DNA from 2 places in the Streptomyces sp. YGL11-2 genome. Region 2 is predicted to be linked to the other one. Evidence: riboswitches for the same ligand, from Rfam matches in the RefSeq annotation. Region 2 holds a riboswitch; the other holds the start of a gene.
What was found. Region 2 has a riboswitch for S-adenosylmethionine ahead of thrC (threonine synthase). Riboswitches for the same ligand answer to the same signal wherever they lie in the genome.
Positions count from the first base shown of each region.

Region 1: linked by a shared signal. The riboswitch ahead of ACO1BR_RS01640 (aminotransferase class V-fold PLP-dependent enzyme) and the one ahead of thrC (threonine synthase) in region 2 are both predicted to bind S-adenosylmethionine.

Region 1 covers NZ_JBNHIN010000001.1:361,231-368,315, forward strand. Annotated here, with positions in the region: gene ACO1BR_RS01640 (aminotransferase class V-fold PLP-dependent enzyme) at 59-1,492, opposite strand; SAM riboswitch class IV at 1,705-1,822, opposite strand; gene trpD (anthranilate phosphoribosyltransferase) at 1,908-2,972, opposite strand; gene ACO1BR_RS01650 (cytochrome b) at 3,113-4,750, opposite strand; gene ACO1BR_RS01655 (Rieske 2Fe-2S domain-containing protein) at 4,747-5,790, opposite strand; gene ACO1BR_RS01660 (c-type cytochrome) at 5,787-6,596, opposite strand; gene ACO1BR_RS01665 (aa3-type cytochrome oxidase subunit III) at 6,683-7,085, opposite strand, start outside.
Region 2 covers NZ_JBNHIN010000019.1:85,695-92,779, forward strand. Annotated here, with positions in the region: gene ACO1BR_RS22410 (hypothetical protein) at 1-260, opposite strand, end outside; gene ACO1BR_RS22415 (cytochrome c oxidase assembly protein) at 347-1,471, opposite strand; gene ACO1BR_RS22420 (alpha,alpha-trehalose-phosphate synthase (UDP-forming)) at 1,590-3,083, opposite strand; gene ACO1BR_RS22425 (glucosyl-3-phosphoglycerate synthase) at 3,133-4,119, opposite strand; SAM riboswitch class I at 4,292-4,444, shown strand; gene thrC (threonine synthase) at 4,462-5,739, shown strand; gene ACO1BR_RS22435 (MoaD/ThiS family protein) at 5,812-6,090, shown strand; gene ACO1BR_RS22440 (cold-shock protein) at 6,532-6,735, shown strand.

The DNA of each region.
Region 1 (7,085 bases), on a different contig from region 2:
AACGGCGGGAAAGCCAAAAACGTGGGAAGCAAAGCCAAGCGCAGCGGACGGGTGGGATTTAGACCGCGCTCCGCGCGGGTACGCAACGGCCGTCCTCCGTGCGGTAGTTCCAGCGAGCGCCGTTCGTCACCAGTTCCCTGACCGCGCGGACGAACCGTTCGACGTGCTCGTCGGGGGTCCCGGCGCCGAAGCTGACCCGGATCGCGTTCAGCGACTTCTCCCCCGGGGCCGCTTCCGGGGCGCCGCACTCCCCCGGCTCCTGCGGCTCGCCGCCCAGCAGGGTGCGGACGAGCGGGTGCGCGCAGAAGAGGCCGTCGCGGACGCCGATGCCGTACTCCGCGGACAGCGCCGCCGCGAAGTGCGAGCTGTTCCAGCCCTCGACCACGAACGAAAGGACGCCCACCCGCGGCGCGTCATCGCCGAAGAGGGAGAGCACCCGGACCTCCGGAACGTCGGTCAGGCCCGCCCGGACACGGGCGATGAGCTCCTGCTCGCGGGCGACCAGCCCGGCGAAGCCGGCCTCGGTCAGTGCCTGGCAGGCGGAGGCGATGGCGTAGGCGCCGATGACGTTCGGCGAGCCGGCCTCGTGCCGGGCCGCGGTGGTGTGCCACTCGACGTCCACCCCGCCGTCGGTGCGCCGCGCGACCTTCCGACTGGCACCGCCGCCGGCCAGGTACGGCTCGGCCTGCTGGAGCCAGTCGGCGCGGCCGGCCAGCACGCCGGCGCCGAACGGTGCGTACAGCTTGTGGCCGGAGAACGCGACCCAGTCGACGTCGAGTTCCGCGATGTCCACGGGGTGGTGCGGCGCGAGCTGGGCCGCGTCCAGCACGATCCGCGCGCCGTGGGCGTGCGCGGCGGCGGCCAGTTCGCGGACCGGCCACAGTTCACCGGTGACGTTCGAGGCGCCGGTGACGCAGACCAGTGCCGGGCCGTAGGGCTCGCGGGCGGCCAGCGCCTTGTCCAGGGTGTCCACCGCCTGCCGCGGGGTGCGCGGCGCGTTCAGATAGGTCACCGCGAGGTCCGCGCGGTGCTCCCAGGGCAGCAGCGAGGCGTGGTGCTCGGTCTCGAAGACGAACACCCGGGTGCCCTGCGGGAGCGCGGCGGCCAGCAGGTTCAGCGAGTCGGTGGTGGAGCGGGTGAAGACGACCTGGTCGCCCTCCCGTCGCCCACCACCGCCCTTGCCGGACTGGGCTTCGCCCAGGTCCCCTTCGATGCGGCAGCCGAGGAAGTCGGCGACCGTCTTCCGGGCGTTCTCGAAGAGGTCGGTGGAGAGCTGGGAGAGGTAGCCGGCACCGCGGTGGACGCTGCCGTAGTACGGGGCGTAGGCGGCCACGTCGTCCCAGACCCGCTGGAGCGCCGGGGCGCTGGCGGCGTAGTCCAGTGCGGCGTAGTCGACCTCGCCGCCGGTCACCAGCGGGACGAGGACATCGCGCCCCAGCACGGGCAGCGGGGCACAGACGGAGGGGTCGGCGGCAACGGCGGAAACGGACATGGCGAACTCCCGTGAGAGACAGGCGAATTCGCTGCGGGCGGGCGCATCGGCAGGCGTGTGCAGGAACGCCGGAGCGCACGGCGGCGCCGCAACGTGAAGGAAAACCCTCGGCAGAAGAGGAGGGAAGGGGTGCGGAAGGGGGGCCGGCGGGCCCTATCGCATTCGCTGCATCACGGAAAGGACTCCCTCGGGGACCAGGATCCCTGGCGAGGGATCCGCGCTTGCCGCAGACCTCGCTGCCTGCGACCTGGTCATCACCCGGGGCACCCCGCCACGGAAGGAGGGTTGCCGGACAGCGGGCCGGGGCCTGTGTCGCTGTCACTCGTGACCTGGGCTGAATCATGCCACACGATCAACACGGCGCAAGTCCCGGTCCGTATCCCGGACCGGGACCTGCGTCACGTGGCCGTCCGCGTCAGGCGTTGCTGGCCGCCACCCAGCGCTCCAGCACCCGCTTGGCGGCGCCCGAGTCGATCGCCTCGGCGGCCTTCGCGAGACCGGTCCGGATCTGCTCGGTCAGCGGGGCGTCCGACGGCTCCAGCGCCGCCAGCGCCGCCGCGGCGTTCAGCAGGACGGCATCGCGGACCGGCCCGGTCTCCCCGTCCAGCAGCCGGCGGGCCACGTCCGCGTTGTACGACGCGTCGGCGCCGCGCAGCGCCTCCACCGGCACCAGCTCGATGCCGACGTCCCGCGGGTCGAAGGGCTCCTCGCGGACCGTGCCGTCGCGCACGATCCACACCCGGGAGGTGGCGGTCGTGGTCAGCTCGTCCAGCCCGTCGTCGCCGCGGAAGACCAGCGCCGAGGAGCCGCGCTCGGCGAGCACCCCGGCCAGGATCGGCGCCATCCGGGCGTCCGCGACGCCGGTCGCCTGGGCGCGGACCCCGGCGGGATTGGTCAGCGGGCCCAGCACGTTGAACGTGGTCCGGATCCCCAACTGCCCGCGGGCGGCGGCCACATGGCGTAGCGCGGGGTGGAACTTGGCCGCGAAGCAGAAGGTGATCCCGGCCTCCTCGGCGACCTCCACCACCCGTTGCGGGCTCAGGTCCAGATTGACGCCCAGCTTCTCCAGGACGTCGGAGGCGCCGCTGGCGGACGAGGCGGCCCGGCTGCCGTGCTTGACGACCTTGGCGCCGGTGCCGGCGACCACGATCGACGACATGGTGGAGATGTTGACCGTCTTTGCGCCGTCACCGCCGGTGCCGACGATGTCCACGCTGGGACCGGGCACCTCGATCAGGCTGGCGTGCGCGTACATCGCCCGCACCAGCCCGGTGATCTCCGCGACGGTCTCGCCCTTGGCGCGCAGCGCGACCGCGAAGCCGGCGATCTGCGCGTCGGTGGCCTGGCCGCGCATGATCTTGTCCATGACCCAGGCGGTGTCGTCGGCGCCGAGGTCGCGGCCTTCCAGGAGGGCGTTCAGCACGGCCGGCCAGGAGTGGTCCGCCACGCTGCCGCCGCCTGCCGGGGTCACAACGTTCATGGTCCACGCTCCTGGTTCGTCTGCTGCGTATGCCGTCACCCTATCGAGCCCCGGGCATGCCGAAGGGCCCCGTCCTCTTCGTGGACGGGGCCCTCTGGGTGGCGTACTACCGGCGGTGCGCGCGGTGGCGCCCGCAGGGATCAGTGGTGGCCGTGGCCGCTGGTGATCTCCTTGTACTCCTCGACGGTGGGCTTCGGGATGACGTTGTCCTCGCCGTAGTAGCCCTTGGAGAGCTTGGCGCGCAGCTTCTCCGTGCGCTTGAGCTTGCGCCGGACACCGTTCTCGTCGACCTCGGGGCCGAGCGCGACCGGCTCGGGCTGCTCGTGCTGCGTCAGAAGGTGCAGCTGCTCCTGGTCGAGCGGCTCGTGCACCTCGATGAACTCACCGTGCGGCAGGCGCTTGATGATGCCGGACTCGCGTCCGTGCAGCACCTTGTCCTTGTCGCGGCGCTGGAGGCCCAGGCAGATCCGCTTGGTGGCGATGAAGGCCAGCACCGGCCCGACGAAGAACGCGATCCGGACGAACCAGGTGATCGAGTTGATCGACAGGTGGAAGTGGGTGGCCCACAGGTCGTTGCCGCCACCGATCAGCATCACGAAGTACGCGACCAGCCAGGCCACACCGAACCCGGTGCGGGTGGGCACGTTGCGCGGACGGTCCAGGATGTGGTGCTCGCGCTTGTCGCCGCGGACCCAGGACTCGACGAACGGGTAGACCGCGATGGCGACCAGGACCAGCGGGAAGACCAGGATCGGGATGAGGACACCGAAGTTGATGGTGTGGCCCCAGAAGTTCCACTCCCAGCCCGGCATGACACGCACCAGGCCCTCGGCGAAGCCCATGTACCAGTCCGGCTGCGCACCGGTGGACACCTGGTCCGGCCGGTACGGCCCGATGGCCCACACGGGGTTGATGCTGGCGACCGCGGCGATCACCGCGATGACGCCGAAGACCAGGAAGAAGAAGCCTCCGGCCTTGGCCATGTAGACCGGCAGCAGCGGCATGCCGACGACGTTGTTGTTCGTCTTGCCGGCGCCCGGGAACTGCGTGTGCTTGTGGTAGATGACGAGGATCAGGTGGGCCACCAGCAGGCCCAGCATGATGCCCGGCAGCAGCAGCACGTGGATCGTGAAGAACCTCGGGATGATGTCGTGCCCGGGGAACTCGCCGCCGAAGATGAACATCTGCAGGTACGAGCCGATCAGCGGCATCGCCAGGATGACGCCCTCGATGAACCGCACACCGGTGCCGGAGAGCAGGTCGTCGGGGAGCGAGTAACCGGTGAAGCCGGTGAACATGCCCAGCACGAACAGCAGGAAGCCGAAGAGCCAGTTGACCTCACGCGGCTTGCGGAACGCGCCGGTGAAGAACACCCGCATCATGTGGACCATCATCGCGGCCAGGAAGACCAGCGCGGCCCAGTGGTGGATCTGCCGGATGAGCAGACCACCGCGGACGTCGAAGCTGATGTCCAGCGTCGACTCGAACGCCTGGGTCATCTTGATCCCGTGCATCGGCACGTAGGACCCGTGGTAGGTGACCTCGGCCATGCTCGGGTGGAAGAACAGCGTCAGGTAGACACCGGTCAGGATGATGATGACGAAGCTGTAGAGCGCGACCTCACCCAGCATGAAGGACCAGTGGTCCGGGAAGATCTTGCGCATGTTGGCCTTGGCGAGGCTGTAGATGCCCAGCCGGCCGTCCGCCCAGTCGGCGATCCGCTCGCCCCGTGGTGCCTGCCCACGGCGCGCAGTGGTCGCGGTTGTCTCGTTACTCATCCGCGCTCCCAGAAGCTCGGGCCGACGGGCTCCGCGAAGCCGCTCGCGGCCTCAAGGAAGCCGTCCTTCACCGTGATGTGCAGCTGCGGCAGGGCGTGCCCGGCCGGACCGAAGATCACCCGACCGCCGTCGGAGAGGTCGAAGGTCGACTGGTGGCAGGGGCAGAGCACGTGGTGCGTCTGCTGCTCGTACAGGCTGATCGGGCAACCGACGTGGGTGCAGATCTTCGAGTACGCGACGATGCCCTCGTGCGACCAGGCCAGTTCGTGCTTGTCCTTGATGTTCTGCGGCTGGATCCGCACGAGCATCAGGGCGTCCTTGGCGATCTTCTCGTTGAACTCCTCGTCGCTCTCCTCCAGGCCCTCGGGCTTGGCGAAGGTGAGGGAGCCCACCGCGATGTCCTCGGGACGCAGCGGGAGGTTGGTGGACTGGTTGACCAGGCGGATGCCCTTCTTCCAGCCCGTGGTGCGCAGCTTCTTCTCGGGCAGCGGGCCCAGGTCGCGCAGCAGGACGACGCCGGAGAGCGGCACCAGGGCCAGCGCGCCGAACATCGTGTTGCGGATCAGCTTGCGACGGCCGAACTGCGACTCCCGGGCACCGTCCGCGAAGTCCGCCAGGACCTTGGCCTTGACCTCGGGCGCGGCCGCGATCGGGTGCCGCTCGTCGGCGACCTCCTCGTCGGACATCAGCGTGCGGGCCCAGTGGACCGCGCCGGCGCCGATGCAGAAGAGCGCCACACCCAGGGTCAGACCGAGCGCGAAGTTCAGCCCACTGACGTGGCCGATCGGGAAGATGTAGACGATCTTGTCGATCGGGATCGCCACGTACGACGCGATGAAGGCGACGGTGGCCAGCATGGACACCACGAAGAGGAACGCCACGGTGCGCTCGGAGCGCTTGGCGGCCCGCTCGTCGATGTCCTGGACGCGGTGCTCGTGGGGCGGCAGCCCCGGGTCGGCGAAGGGGTTGTCCGCCTTCGCCAGCGCACCTTCGTGAGCCGTCTCCCGCTCACTGGGAAGGTTTTCTTCTGTCTCACTCATGACTTCTTGGCCTTCGTAGTCCGGGCTGCGACCCAGATGGCGACCGCGACACACGCACCCAGGCCGAAGATGTAGCCGAAGAGTCCTTCGGTCACCGGGCCCAGACCACCGAGTTCCATGCCGCCCGGGCTCGCGGACTTATCGCTGTCGACGGCGCCGAGGTACGCGACAATGTCCTTCTTGTTCTGCTTGCTCAGCGTGCCGTCACCGAAGGAGGGCATGTTCTGCGGGCCGGTCTCCATGGCCTCGTAGATGTGCTTCGGGTCCACGCCCTCAAGCGTCGGTGCGTACTTGCCGTTGGTGAGGGCGCCGCCCTTGCCGGTGAAGTTGTGGCACTGCGCACAGTTGGTGCGGAACAGTTCGCCGCCCTTGCCGATGTCGGCCCCGTCGGCGCTGTACTGCGACTTGTCGGGGACGGACGGGCCGGGACCGAGCGACGCGACGTAGGCCGCGAGCTGGTCGATCTGGGCGTTGTTGTAGATGTTCCGCTTCCGCGGCACCTGGGCGCCGGGCTGCTGGGCGGGCATACGGCCGGTGCCCACCTGGAAGTCGACGGCGGCGGCGCCCACGCCGACCAGGCTCGGGCCGTCGGAGCTGCCCTGACCGCCGGTGCCGTGGCAGCTTGCGCAGCCCACGGCGAAGAGCTTCTTGCCCTCCTTGATGGCAAGAGACTGGGCGGTGTCATCGGCCTGAGCCTTGTCCGCCGGCGCGAACGCGGCGTACAGCCCCCCAGTGACCGCCAGCGCGAAGAGTAGGACGACGAGCGCCGCCAGCGGATGGCGCCGTCGTGCGGAGAGCTTTTTCACGGATTACCCCGGTGTCAGGATCTTCTGCGTCGATGCTTTGGCTATGTCTGTCTGAAATGCGGGCCCGGCAACAGGCCCGGTACCGGTTACCGGATCAGGTAGATCGTGGCGAAGAGGCCGATCCAGACGACATCGACGAAGTGCCAGTAGTAGGACACGACGATGGCCGCGGTGGCCTGCGTGTGGGTGAACCTCTTGGCCGCGTACGTCCTGCCCAGGACCAGCAGGAAGGCGATCAGACCGCCCGTCACATGCAGTCCGTGGAAACCGGTGGTCAGGTAGAAGACCGAGCCGTACGGGCCGGACGAGAGCGAAAGGCCCTCGTGCTTGACCAGCTCGGTGTACTCGAAGACCTGACCGCCGATGAAGATGGCACCCATGATGAAGGTGATCACGAACCAGGTCCGCAGCTTCTTGACGTCGCCGCGCTCGGCGGCGAAAACGCCGAGCTGACACGTCAGCGAGCTGAGCACCAGGATCGTGGTGTTG
Region 2 (7,085 bases):
GGCAGCGGCTGCTTGTCGGCGGTGTAGCGGACGTGACAGGTGCCGGGGTCGGGCTGCTTCTGGACCGTGTACGCGGACTGCGGCCCGGGGCCGACGGGTATCGGCCCGGACGGGGCGGAGGCGGAGGAGCCCGGCGCCCCGGACTTCGAGGAGCTGCCGCCCTTCGGGTCGGACCCGCTCTTGCCGGACGTACAGCCGGCGAGCGTGGTCGCCAGGACGGTGACGGCCGCAACCGCGGTCCATCGTGCGGAGATTGACATAGAACAAGAACTACCCCACTCCGGCCCCGCACAGGCGCGCGGTGGGAGTGTGGGGGAGCATCCGCGGGGCGCCGGGCCCGGCTGGGCTAGCGACCCCGCCGGAAGCGCTCGCCCACCGCGCCCTGGTCGGTCTCCCACCAGGGCCGGGTCAACTCCGGTTGCGGAACGGCGGGTTCCGCCCGCCGTACGGCCGGTTCGCCCGCTGTGTCGGTGCTGCCGGTGTTGTCAGTGTTGCCGGAGTTACCGGTGTTGCCGGTGTCTTCGGATGCCCGCCCGGCCGGGGTCGGGGCCGCCGCGGGGGCGACCACCGCCAGCTCCCGGTCCAGCTGCGCGTCCAGCGCCGCCGTCCGGCCGCGCTCCGCCCGCACCCACTCCGCGAACACCGCGATCATGAACGGCAGTCCGACCAGCTCCGCGATCGACAGCATCAGCCCGCCGCCGAGCATCTGGTCCTGCTCCGGACTCGGGCCCCACGGCCGGTGCTGGGACGTGTACCAGCCGCCCGCGATCAGCGTCCCGCTGGTCATCACCACGATCCCGGGCACCGCGTCGACCAGCCCGTCCACCAGCACCAGCAGGGCCCGCACCGGATGGCTGCACCACGAGGGCAGCAGCTCCTCCCGGGTGAGCATCGGCAGTACGAACAGGCTGCCGGTGACGATCAGTTGCAGATACATCAGCTCGTGCAGCGGGTCGTGCCGCAGCGCCGTCGAAAAGTACGGCGTGAAGTAGATCGCCAGCTCGGAGGAGAGCACCAGAACGGTACTCACCAGCGGAAACGTCAGCAGCCGCAGCACCCGCCCGGAGAGCGCCGCGCGCAGCCGCCGCGCCGTACGACCGTCCTCGGGCAGCGCCCGCAGCGCCAGCGAGAGCGGATCGCCGAGCGCCAGCCCGAGCGGCGCGATCAGATCGAGCACGATGTTCTGCACCGCGGCCGGCCAGAACAGCTCGTGGTCATAGACCGCCAGCCCGGACATGGTCGCCACCACGACCGCCCCGAGCCCCAGGCCCGCGAACGCCACCGTCCGCGCCACCGGCCACCGCTCCCCGCGCCGCGCCAGCCGGACGACTCCCCAGCCGTACAGGCCGCCCAGCACGAGCACCAGCACGAGCGCGTACGGGTCGAGCTGCCAGCTGCCGGCCAGCCGCCCCGCGGTCGGCTCCGGCAGACCGGCCGCGAGCGTCGTGGTCGCAAGCGTTGTCACTGTCACGGACCACCACGCTAGCCGGGCCCGCGAACGATCTACCGGCGGGGCACCTCGGGGCGGCTCCGTCCGCGCCTTCAAGGCGCAGGCGGACCGACCACCGACGCGCCCGCGCGGGCGCCGATCACTCCGCCAGCGCCCGCAACTGCTCCAGGAACCACCGCGCCGGCGGCAGCGCGGTGGCCGCCGCGGCCAGCCGCGCACTGCGCTCCGCCCGCTCCCGGGCGGGCATCGACAGCGCCGTGTGCAGCGCCTCCGCGGTCGCCCCGACGTCGTACGGATTGACGCCCAGCGCGTCCTCGCCCAGCTCCTCCCAGGCGCCCGCCTCCCGCGACAGCACCAGCGCACAGCCCGCGTCGGACACCACCGGCACCTCCTTCGCGACGAGGTTCATCCCGTCCCGGATCGGATTGACCAGCGCCACGTCCGCGAGCCGGTACGCCGCCAGCGACCGCGCGAAGTCGTCCTTCACATGCAGGACGACCGGCCGCCAGCCGGCCGTCCCGAACTCCGCGTTGATCTCGTCCGCGAGCCGGCCGACCTGGGCGGTGTAGTCGCGGTAGACGGGCAGGTCCTGCCGCGAGGGGTAGGCGAACGCGAGGTGCACCACCCGCTCCCGCCACTCCGGGCGGTCGGCCAGCAGCCGCCGGTACGCGAGCAGTCCGCGCACGATGTTCTTGGACAGCTCCGTCCGGTCGACCCGGACGATCGTCTTCCGGTCCGCCCCGCCGATCTGCTCCCGCAGCGCCGCCATCCGCTCCTCGACATCGGCCTGCCGCGACCGCTCCCGCAGGAACTCCGCATCGGCGCCCAGGCCGTGCACCCCGATCCTGGTCCGGTGCGCCGTGCGGTCCGGCGGCATCGCGATGACGCTGGGCGCCTCGTGGCGCGGCCAGTGCGCCGTGCAGTCCCCGCCCAGCGCCTGCTCGCAGCAGGCCGTGAACGCCCGGGCCCACCGCCCGGTCAGGAAGTTCGCCCGGTCCGCGCCGAGGATCCCCAGCACCAGCTGCCGCTGGATGTCGTCGGGCAGCATCGCGAAGTACTCCGGCGGCGCCCAGGGCGTGTGCGAGAAGTGCGCGATGCGGACGTCCGGCCGCACCTCGCGCAGCATCCCCGGCACCAGCGCCAGGTGGTAGTCCTGCACCAGCACCGCCGCCCCCGGGCTCGCACAGTCCGCGAGCGCGGTGGCGAACGCCGCGTTGTACGCCTCGTACGCCGCCCACTGGCCGCGGAAGTCCGCGTCGAACACCGGCTCCAGGGGCGTCTGGTACAGCATGTGGTGCACGAACCACAGCACGGAGTTGGCGATGCCGTTGTACGCGGCGGCGTGCACATCGGCCGCGATGTCCAGCATCCGGACGCGCTGTCCACCGGTGTCCGCGGTATCCAGCAGCCCACCGGTCCGCCGCACCGCCTCCCGGTCACCGTCCCCCAGCGCCGAGCACACCCACACCGCGTCCGTCTCCGGGCCGATCGCCGACAGCCCCGACACCAGCCCCCCGCTGCCCCGCCTCGCGGTCAGCTCCCCGTCCTCTCCCAGGGCGTACGACACCGGCCCACGGTTGGACGCGACGAGAACCTCGGCACCTGGCTGGACCGCACTGCGCTCGGAGACCATGTCGCGACATTAACCACTGACCGATCCGCGCAAACGTACGGATCGCCCCTCAGGCCGCCCGCCGTTCCGCGTATTCGGGGATTTCGGCCATCGGCGGACGCTCCTCGGTGTCCACATCCGTCGTCCGCGGCACGAAGCCGTGCTCGCCGCGGTCGAACTGGGTGAGCCGGGGGCGCACCAAGTGACCCCGGGCCAGCCGGAGTTGCGCGGTCCGGTAGATCGCCGCGGCCATCCGCCCGAGGGCCTGCCCGCCCTGGTGGCGGTGCTTGCGCACCCCCACGTCCACCTGCGCCAGCGCGTCCAGCCCGACGGTGTGCAGCGCGTCCACCAGCAGCCCCAGCTCGACCCCGTACCCGACGGGGAAGGGCAGCCGCTCCAGCAGCGAACGGCGGGCCGCGTACTCGCCGCCCAGCGGCTGCACGAAGCCGGCCAGCTGCGGCCAGTGCAGATTCAGCAGCGGCCGGGCCACCAGCTCGGTCACCCGCCCGCCCTGCTCGACTCCGGGACGCCCTCCCGGGCCGGCCGCCGCCGACCCGGCCCCGGTCTCCAGCGGCCGGTCGTACATCGCCTTGACGAAGTGGATCTCCGGATCGGTCAGCAGCGGGCCGACGATCCCGGACACGAAGCCGGCGGAGAACTCCCGCAGGTCGGCGTCCACGAAGCAGACGATGTCGCCGGTGGTGACCAGAAGGGAGCGCCACAGGACCTCGCCCTTGCCGGGCACGGCCGGAATCCGGGGCAGCACGCTGTCCCGGTGGACGACCCGGGCGCCGGCCTCGGCGGCGACCTCGGCGGTGCGGTCGGTGGAGCCCGAGTCCAGCACCACCAGCTCGTCGACCAGCGGGACGTCGGCGGTCATCAGCTCGGCCCGGATCGTGGCGACGATGGCGCCGACCGTGGCCTCCTCATCGAGCGCGGGCAGCACCACGCTCACCGTCCGGCCCGTCTGGCGCTTCGCCTCCAACAGCTGCTCCAGCGGCCGGTCCGCGGCGGACCAGGAGCGGCTGCCGAGCCAGCGCTCCACCTCTTCCAGCACGTCTACGACACTCCTCGATGGGCGCCCCGGGGGCGACCGCTGTGATCCATCTCGCGGTTCGGACGACTATCTCAACCGTCAGCGCCTTCGGTTACAGTCTTGAACAACGCGGATCGCCCTCGCATGTCGGGGTCGCCGCGCCACAAACGCCTGGGTCCGCCCAGCGCCATACCGCTCATCCAGAGGGGCAGAGGGATACGGCCCGTTGAAGCCCCGGCAACCCTCCAGTCGGTCTCCGCCGCAGCACGCACTGCGCGCGAGGCTCCCGGCTAGGGAAGGTGCCAAATCCGTCTCACGGCGAGATGCGTCGTGAGGAAGATGAGGAGAAAGGGCCTCGCCTCCATGGCTGTGCACGTCACCGAATCCACTCCGTCTGTCGCTCTGGGCCCCGCCGTCGCGCTCTCCTGCCGCGAGTGCGGGCAGCGCTTCGACCTCGGCCCGATCTTCGCGTGCCAGGAATGTTTCGGCCCGCTCGAAGTCGCCTACGAGCTGCCGACCGGCGACCCCGAGAGCCTGAAGAAGCGGATCGAGGCCGGCCCCGACAACATCTGGCGCTACGCCCCGCTGCTCCCCGTCCCCGCGGACGTGGCCGACAAGCCGAACCTCAACCCCGGCTTCACCAAGCTCGTCAAGGCCGACCGGCTCGCCGCCGAACTGGGCGTCACCGGCGGCCTGTACGTGAAGGACGACTCCGGCAACCCGACCCACTCCTTCAAGGACCGGGTCGTCGCGATCGCCGTCGAGGCCGCCCGCGCCTTCGGCTTCACCACCCTGTCCTGCTCCTCGACCGGCAACCTGGCCGGTGCGGTCGGCGCCGCCGCGCGCCGCGCGGGCTTCAAGTCCTGCGTCTTCATCCCGCACGACCTGGAGGCCGGCAAGGTCGTGATGGCCGCGGTCTACGGCGGCGACCTGGTCGGCATCGAGGGCAACTACGACGACGTCAACCGCTTCTGCTCGGAACTCATCGGCGACCCGCTGGGCGAGGGCTGGGGCTTCGTCAACGTCAACCTCCGCCCCTACTACGGCGAGGGCTCCAAGACGCTGGCGTACGAGATCTGCGAGCAGCTGGGCTGGCGGCTGCCGGACCAGATCGTCATCCCGATCGCCTCCGGCTCCCAGCTCACCAAGATCGACAAGGGGCTCAAGGAGCTGATCGCCCTTGGCCTCGTCGAGGACCGGCCGTACAAGATCTTCGGTGCGCAGGCCGAGGGCTGCTCGCCGGTGTCGGCCGCCTTCAAGGCCGGGCACGACGTCGTACGGCCGCAGAAGCCGAACACCATCGCCAAGTCGCTGGCGATCGGCAACCCGGCCGACGGTCCGTACGTGCTCGACATCGCGCGCCGCACGGGCGGTGCGGTCGAGGACGTCGACGACGAGCAGATCGTGGACGCGATCAGGCTGCTGGCCCGTACGGAGGGGATCTTCGCGGAGACCGCGGGCGGGGTGACCGTCGGCGTGACCAGGAAGCTGATCGAGAGCGGTGTGCTCGACCCGTCGCTGACCACGGTCGTGCTGAACACCGGTGACGGCCTGAAGACCCTCGACGCCGTCGCCGCCGGTCCCACGGCCACCATCCGCCCCGACCTGGACGCGTTCCGCACGGCCGGCCTGGCCGGCTGAGCCGCTTTCGCCCCTACGCTGCCGCCGGGCAGCCTCCACAGTCCTACCCCGCACCCGCTGGAAGGCAGAACCATGAGCGTCAAGGTCCGCATCCCCACCATCCTCCGTACGTACACCGGCGGCGCGGCCGAGGTGGCCGCCAAGGGCGCGACCCTCTCCGAGGTGATCGCCGACCTGGAGAAGAACCACCAGGGCATCGCGGCCCGTGTGCTGGACGACGCGGGCAAGCTCCGCCGGTTCGTGAACGTCTACGTCAATGACGACGACGTCCGCTTCGAGCAGGGCCTTCAGACCCCCACCCCGGACGGTGCGGGCGTTTCGATCATTCCCGCGGTCGCCGGAGGCTGCTGAGCGATCTGCCGCATTTGGCGCCTAATTTGCGCCAACTCTTGCGTTGCTTGACCGAAATTGCCCCGTCCGGCATAAACGGACGGGGCAATTCCGCGTTGTGAAAGGGGATACCATTGGGGCGATCCCCCTCGGCCTATCTCCGCGCGCGTGCCGAACGCATATGAGACCGCGGTGAGTTGTGCCCAAACTGTGCGCGGTCTTTGTCGCTTACGTGGCTTATTCCCGGCCCGAATTGCACCGGAAAATTGTGACTTCCGGTCATATTGCCGATTCCCTGCCGCCGGAATTCTCGTCCGATTGACCTGTTGCGCTGGGCATCGGTCCAGATACATTCAGCGGCGGTCGACGCGTTCCGGCGCACACCCCCATTCGCGGGGTGAGGTCTGACCCGGGTCCGCGGAGTGCGGTCCTGTGCAAGGGCCAGTAATAGGGGAGTTAGGCATGGCTCAGGGCACCGTCAAGTGGTTCAACGCGGAGAAGGGGTACGGCTTCATCGCGGTCGACGGTGGTGCGGATGTATTCGTCCACTACAGCGCGATCCAGATGGACGGTTACCGCACCCTTGAGGAGGGTCAGCGGGTCGAATTCGAGATCTCGCAGGGCCAGAAGGGGCCGCAGGCGGACATGGTTCGGGTCAGCGCCTGAGGCGGCGACCGACTGCGCGTCGGGAAGGCCCGCACCCTACCCATGGGGTGCGGGCCTTCCTGCTGCCCTTTTGCTGCCTCGCGGCCGCTGCCCGCCAGGGCGCGGATGTACCGACCGGCGCGCGGCGGGCCCCGGCGCGCGGGTCCGGGGCGGCGCACGGCGCGCGGCCGGGGCGGGGCGGGCGCACGGGGCGGGCTCGGGAGTGTGGACGGGACGGTGGGCGCTTGCACTCGACAGGGTCGAGTGCTAATCATTGCGTTAGCACTCTCCCCGTGAGAGTGCTGAATATGGACCGGGTCGGTGAGGCCCGCAGGCCGGGTGGGGCAAGGAACCACAAGGCATGCAGGCCG